2 regions of the Pseudomonas sp. LS2P72 genome follow, and region 2 is predicted to be linked to the other one. Evidence: riboswitches for the same ligand, from Rfam matches in the RefSeq annotation. Region 2 holds a riboswitch; the other holds the start of a gene.
What was found. A riboswitch is a leader RNA that binds a small molecule or an ion and turns the genes downstream of it on or off. The one in region 2 is predicted to bind cobalamin.
Positions count from the first base shown of each region.

Region 1 (3,404 bases), 870 kb from region 2:
GGCCACGTTGCTGTTGGAGCCCACTGTGACGTACAGCTTGCTGCCGTCCTTGCTGGCGATGACGTTTTTGGTCCAGTGGTGATTCAGCGTTCCGCCCGGCAGGTCGATCACCTTCATCGGTTGTGACTTGATCGCCGTCTCGCCGTTTTCATAGTGGAAGCGCAGCAGGCGGTCCGTGTCGGCGACGTACAGGTCATTGCCGACCAAGGTCATGCCGAAGGGTGAGTTGAGGTTTTCCAGGAACACCGTGCGGGTTTCGGCGATGCCGTCGTGGTCCTTGTCCCGCAGCAGCGTGATGCGGTTCGGGCTCGGTACGCCGGCACCGGCGCGGCCCATGACTTTGCCCATGACCCAGCCGCGAATGCCTTTGCCGTCATCGGGTTTGGGTGGTGCGTTGGTTTCGGCGACCAGCACGTCGCCGTTGGGCAGCACGTAGAGCCAACGCGGGTGATCGAGACCTTCGGCAAAAGCCGCCACCTGAGTCCCTGTCGCGGCGATCGGTTTCGCGCCGTCCGGCCAGCCGATCGCCGGGGCGATGTTCACTGTCGGGATCAGGGTTTTGTTCGGTTCTGGCAGCTTGGGTGACGGGCCGTAGCCGTCGGTGACTTGCAGCCTGGCGGTTTCACCACAGGCGGCAAGTCCTCCGGCGAGCGCGATGACGAGGACGAGCTGGGGCTTGCGCATGCTGATCTTCCCTATGAATGCATTGACCTGATCAATAGAGAAGCGCAGATGCGCGATGGTTCAACCGCTCAGCCGCGGGCTTCCTTGAACAGCACGGCAATGCCGGGGTGATAGTTGCCGGCTTCGTTGCGCAACTTGCGATAGGCATAGGGGAAGTACCAGGCGACCGCGCAGGTGTGTTCCTTTTGCAGGTCGTCGACCATGTCCTGGAGTTCTTCCGGGGTGGCGCTTTGTTGGGCTTTTTGCGGGGCGACGAACAGGCAACCGAGTTTCAGGTCGCTGGCGTAGCTGATGCGCTTGGCGTCGCAGGTAATGTCCTGCAAGGCTTGGGTCAGGTTCAGGCTGTTGACGCGGGGCCAGCGCTGGGTCGCCTGAACGTAAGCGCGTTCTTCGCTGGCCGCGATAAACAGGTCGGCGCGGCCATTGCGTTCGCCTTCTTCGGTCTGCTTACGGGTCGGTGTTTGTTGCAGCGTGACCATTTCCGCCATCCAGGCCGCGGCGGAAAGCAGGCTCAGGTTGGCTTTTTCGTCGAACCAGTAAGGCGTGTCGTTATCGCCGCGCACGGCGTTGTAGCGGTCGATACAGTCAAACCAGCGTTCCAGCACCGGGCGCAGGAATTCCAGCTTCGGATTGCTGATGATCATGCCTTGCATGTGGCTCACCCTTGTTATTGTGTTGTGAGGCTGTGGCTCTTTGATATCACTGCGGGGAGTGTGGCACAAGATTGGCGTCAGATAATTGATCGACGGCAGTTAATCGCTCGCAGGCCGCCCGTCTTCAATTGACGCTCCATCCCCAACCCTCTAACCTTCGCGGCTTGTTTCAGGTGCTCTGTGACCTTGGTCGACAGAGTGAAACAGGGAAGCCGGTGAGTGATTCTCTTCAAGCGACGAAGAGCCATGATCCCGGCGCTGCCCCCGCAACGGTAAATGAGTGAAAGCTGCGCCTTGAGCCACTGTGTCGTATGACATGGGAAGGCGCGCAGTCAGGCCAACGCCGCTCATGAGCCCGGAGACCGGCCTGATCCATCCAGCGGCATCACGGTGGGCGATGCCAGGCTTTTTGCCGTCTATTCTTGTGCCTGCCCGCCGTTATCCAGCCTCAACGGAGAGCTCCCCCATGACTGATACCCCCGATCGTGACGAACGTCATCTGGCGCGCATGCTGCGCAAAAAAGCCGTGATCGACGAACGCATCGCCAATTCCCCGAATGAATGTGGCCTGCTGCTGGTGCTGACCGGCAACGGCAAAGGCAAAAGCAGCTCGGCCTTCGGCATGCTCGCCCGGTCCATGGGCCATGGCATGCAGTGTGGCGTGGTGCAGTTCATCAAGGGGCGCAGCAGCACCGGCGAAGAACTGTTCTTCCGGCGCTTCCCGGAACAGGTGCGTTTTCATGTGATGGGCGAGGGCTTCACCTGGGAAACCCAGGATCGCCAGCGTGACATCGCCGCCGCTGAAGCCGCGTGGGCGGTGTCGCGCGAATTGCTGCGTGATCCGTCGATCGGCCTGGTGGTGCTGGATGAATTGAACATCGCGCTCAAGCACGGTTATCTGGATCTCGATCAAGTGCTCAGCGACTTGCAGGCCCGTCCGCCGATGCAGCATGTGGTGGTGACCGGTCGCGGCGCCAAGCCGGAGATGATCGAACTGGCCGACACCGTCACCGAAATGGGCGTGATCAAGCATGCGTTCCAGGCCGGGATCAAAGCGCAAAAAGGCGTTGAGTTGTGAGCTGCACTTTATGAATAGCCATCGTCAATGCCCGGCGGTACTGATTGCCGCGCCGGCCTCCGGTCAGGGCAAGACCACCGTCACCGCTGCGCTGGCCCGTTTGCATCGCAATCAGGGACGCAAAGTGCGCGTGTTCAAATGCGGCCCGGACTTCCTCGATCCGATGATTCTCGAGCGCGCCAGCGGTGCGCCGGTGTATCAACTGGACATGTGGATGGTCGGCGAACAGGAAAGTCGTCGCCTGTTGTGGGAAGCCGCTGGCGAAGCCGATCTGATCCTCATCGAAGGTGTCATGGGGTTGTTCGACGGTACGCCGTCCAGCGCTGATCTGGCGCGGCATTTCGGTGTGCCGGTGCTCGGCGTGATCGACGGCACCGCCATGGCCCAGACCTTTGGCGCACTGGCGTTGGGGCTGGCGCGCTATCAGCCGGACTTGCCGTTTGCCGGAGTGTTGGCCAACCGCGTCGGTACCCTGCGTCACGCGCAATTACTGGAAGGCAGCCTCACTGAAGGCTTGCGCTGGTACGGCGCCTTGTCCCGGGAAACCGGGATCGAATTGCCGAGTCGGCATCTCGGGCTGGTTCAGGCCAGTGAGTTGAACGATCTTGATCTGCGCCTCGATGCGGCGGCCGATGCGCTGGCCAGCAGTTGCGAGGTCGCGCTGCCACCGGCGGTGGAATTCGCCGCCCCCGATGTGATCGCTACAGAACCGTTGCTGGCCGGTGTGCGGATTGCCGTGGCCCGTGACGAGGCGTTTGCCTTCACCTACGGTGCCAGCCTGGATTTGCTGCGAGCCATGGGCGCCGAATTGTCGTTTTTCTCGCCGATCCGTGACACGCAATTGCCGCCGGCAGACAGCCTCTATCTGCCAGGCGGTTATCCCGAATTGCACCATGTGGCGCTGTCGCAAAACACTCTGATGCTGGACGCTATTCGCGCTCACCATGCGGGCGGCAAGCCGTTGTTGGCCGAGTGCGGCGGCATGCTGT
Region 1 is NZ_CM142708.1:2,350,018-2,353,421, forward strand. Features, by position in the region: gene ACYZUA_RS10905 (PQQ-dependent sugar dehydrogenase) at 1-684, opposite strand, end outside; gene ACYZUA_RS10910 (hypothetical protein) at 753-1,337, opposite strand; cobalamin riboswitch at 1,492-1,722, shown strand; gene cobO (cob(I)yrinic acid a,c-diamide adenosyltransferase) at 1,804-2,415, shown strand; gene ACYZUA_RS10920 (cobyrinate a,c-diamide synthase) at 2,426-3,404, shown strand, end outside.
Region 1: another riboswitch for cobalamin. It lies ahead of cobO (cob(I)yrinic acid a,c-diamide adenosyltransferase); the one in region 2 lies ahead of ACYZUA_RS14835 (CbtB domain-containing protein).

Region 2 (3,404 bases):
GCCAGGCGCACGCTCGGGTAATCGTCGGGCAACTGCTGCGCCGCTTCGGCAAGCAGCGCCAGGCTGGAGTCGCCGCTGCACAGGATCACCAGCTCGGCGGGGGTTTGTCCAAGGTCGGCAATGTTGTCATCCGAAACGAAACCGCCGGGCTGGGTCCTGAGCAGGTGCATGGCTTAAACGCTGAGCGCAGCGCGCAATTGCGCTTCAAGCAACGTGGCGTCCAGCGCCTGACCGATCAACACCAGACGCGTGGTGCGCGCTTCGTCGGCGCCCCACTGACGGTCGAAGTGCTTGTCGAAACGTGTGCCCACGCCCTGGATCAGCAGGCGCATCGGTTTGTTCGGGATCGCCGCAAAACCTTTGACGCGCAGGATGCCGTGCTGGACCACCAGTTGGGTCAGCGCGTCCAGCAACAGGCTTTCGTCGGCTTGCGGCAGTTCGATGGAGATGGAGTCGAAGGCATCGTGGTCATGCTCATCGTGATGGCCGTCTTCACCTTCATGGTGGTGATCGTGATGGCTGTGACGGCTGTCGATGTGTTCTTCGGAGCCGGCGCCGAGGCCGATCAGCACGTCCAGTGGCACGCGACCGCTGCTGGCTTCGATGACTTTCACCGCTGGCGGCAGTTCTTCAGCGACCTCCAGACGTACACGGGCCAGGTCTTCAGGGCTGATCAGGTCGGCCTTGTTGAGGATCACCAGATCGGCGCTGGCCAGTTGGTCGGCGAACAGCTCGTGCAGCGGCGATTCGTGGTCCAGGTTCGGGTCGAGTTTGCGCTGGGCATCGACCTGGTCCGGGAAAGCCGCGAAGGTCCCGGCGGCGACCGCTGGGCTGTCGACCACGGTGATCACCGCATCAACGGTGCAGGCGCTGCGGATTTCTGGCCACTGGAAGGCTTGCACCAACGGTTTTGGCAGGGCCAGGCCCGAGGTTTCGATGAGGATGTGGTCGAGGTCGCCGCGACGGGCGACCAATTCGCGCATCACCGGGAAGAACTCTTCCTGAACGGTGCAGCACAGGCAGCCGTTGGCCAGTTCGTAGACGCGGCCGTTGGCTTCTTCTTCAGTGCAACCGATGGAGCACTGCTTGAGGATTTCGCCGTCGATGCCCAGTTCGCCGAACTCGTTGACGATCACCGCAATGCGGCGGCCCTGAGCGTTGTCGAGCATGTGCCGCAGCAAGGTGGTTTTGCCCGAGCCGAGGAAGCCGGTAACGATGGTGACGGGGAGTTTGGCCAGTGTTTTCATCGGATGCCCTTTGGCAAGGTGGCGGGCATACGGGACGACAATCGCTGCGACGGATGCGCGCGCGGAAGAGTTCGCCACCGGATCACCCCGCCCGGTTGTAGTGAGAATCTGTGTCGAGGCAGGTCTCCTGGCTGACGGTGTGCCGGGCTTGTGGGCCTGGCATTCACTGCGCCTTCCCGCGAACCCGTTGCACAGGGTTTGCAGTGGCGTGGCAGCGAACATCACCGTTCACAGTTGCGGGGGCAGCCGCGGCATCGACCGCGTTCCCTTCTTAGCTTCGGCAGACGCCGAAGAACCTCGAAAGCGCAAGGCTACGCATGGTGTGGGGGCGGGTCAATGTCTTGTGCCGACCCTCAGGACGCTATCGCGGGCAAGCCTTGCTCCTACAGGAGCGCCACCGTCCTGTAGGAGCAAGGCTTGCCCGCGATTGAGGCACTGAGGTATCGAGTTGAGAACCCTTGCCAATTGACGCCCAACCCCCGCCCATGCTCTCCTACACGCCTTGTTACGGGTGCCCTTCACAGGGTGAAACGGGAAACCGGTGAATCATGTGCTTTACTCTAAAGTCATGTCAGTCCGGTGCTGCCCCCGCAACGGTAAGCGAGCGAAGCGTCAGATCCACTGTGCCAGCAGTTCGGCATGGGAAGGTGATGCTTGCAGGTCAAGGCGAAAGCCACTGCCCCTCGTGAGCCCGGAGACCGGCCCGCAACACAAAGTGACCATTACGATCACTGAATAACAAACCCGCGGTGGGCGGGCGCTGTTTGAACCTCTGCGTGCCCGACCCGCAGGGGTCTTCCATGCGCCCTGAATCACCCGCTGACAGACCAGAGGGAAGCGCCATGTCGATCATCAGCAGCACCGGCAGCAACACCGATAAAAGCACCGCCAGCACCACCAATACCCTGACTCAACGCCTGACCGTCGCCCTGTGCGCGTCGATCCTGGGTGCCAGCCTTGTGTATTTCGCCGGTTTCTCGCACATCGAAGCGGTGCACAACGCCGCTCACGATACCCGCCACAGCGCTGCATTCCCGTGCCATTGAGACCTGCTGACATGATCAAGCGTATTGCGCAAACCGCAGGGTTCACCGGGCTTCTGGCCGCCCTGTTGCTGACCCTGCTGCAAAGCTTCTGGGTGGCGCCACTGATTCTGCAGGCCGAGACGTTCGAAAAATCCGAGCCGGCCGCTGTTGAAGTTCACGAACACGCCGCAGGTGCTGTCGCCGCTCACACCCACGATGCGCAAGCCTGGGAACCGGAAGACGGCTGGCAGCGTGTGCTGTCCACTACCGGCGGCAACCTGGTGGTAGCGGTTGGTTTCGCCCTGATGCTGGCCGGCCTCTATACCTTGCGCGCACCGACCAAAACCTCCCAAGGCCTGCTTTGGGGCCTGGCCGGCTACGCGACGTTCGTGCTGGCACCGACCCTCGGTCTGCCACCTGAGCTGCCGGGCACCGCCGCGGCTGATTTGGCGCAACGGCAGATCTGGTGGATCGGCACGGCTGCCTCCACCGCGGTCGGCATCGCATTGATCGTGTTCAGCCGTCACTGGCTGATGAAAGTGCTCGGTGTGGCAATCCTGGCCGTTCCTCACGTGATCGGCGCACCACAACCGGAAGTCCACTCGATGCTGGCTCCGCAAGCCCTGGAAACTCAGTTCAAAATCGCTTCGCAGTTGACCAACGTGGCGTTCTGGCTGGCCCTGGGCCTGATCAGTGCCTGGTTGTTCCGTCGCAAAAGCGATGGTCAATACCACGCATGACTGAGATCAGCACAGCGCCGACGTTAGTGGTCGGCCTGGGCTGCCAGCGCGGCTGCCCTGTCAGCACGCTGCGGGCGCTGCTCGATCAGGCGTTACAGGCTCATAAAATCGAACTTCACCAGATCAAGGCGCTGGCCAGCATCGACCTGAAGCGCGAAGAACCTGGCTTGATCGAGTTGGCCGAACAGCTTGCATTACCATTGCAGTATTTCAGCAGCGAACAACTGGCCGGCTATCAACCGCAACTCAGCCACCGCTCGGACATCGCGTTCGAACGCACCGGCTGCTACGGCGTCGCGGAAAGTGCCGCCCTGGCCCTGGCCGAACACCTGACCCAGGCACCGGCAAAATTGCTGATTTCACGACAAAAATATGCCCAGGCCACCTTGGCA
Region 2 is NZ_CM142708.1:3,218,500-3,221,903, reverse strand. Features, by position in the region: gene cobN (cobaltochelatase subunit CobN) at 1-170, opposite strand, end outside; gene cobW (cobalamin biosynthesis protein CobW) at 174-1,247, opposite strand; cobalamin riboswitch at 1,348-1,562, opposite strand; cobalamin riboswitch at 1,740-1,968, shown strand; gene ACYZUA_RS14835 (CbtB domain-containing protein) at 2,090-2,293, shown strand; gene ACYZUA_RS14830 (CbtA family protein) at 2,305-3,012, shown strand; gene ACYZUA_RS14825 (cobalamin biosynthesis protein) at 3,009-3,404, shown strand, end outside.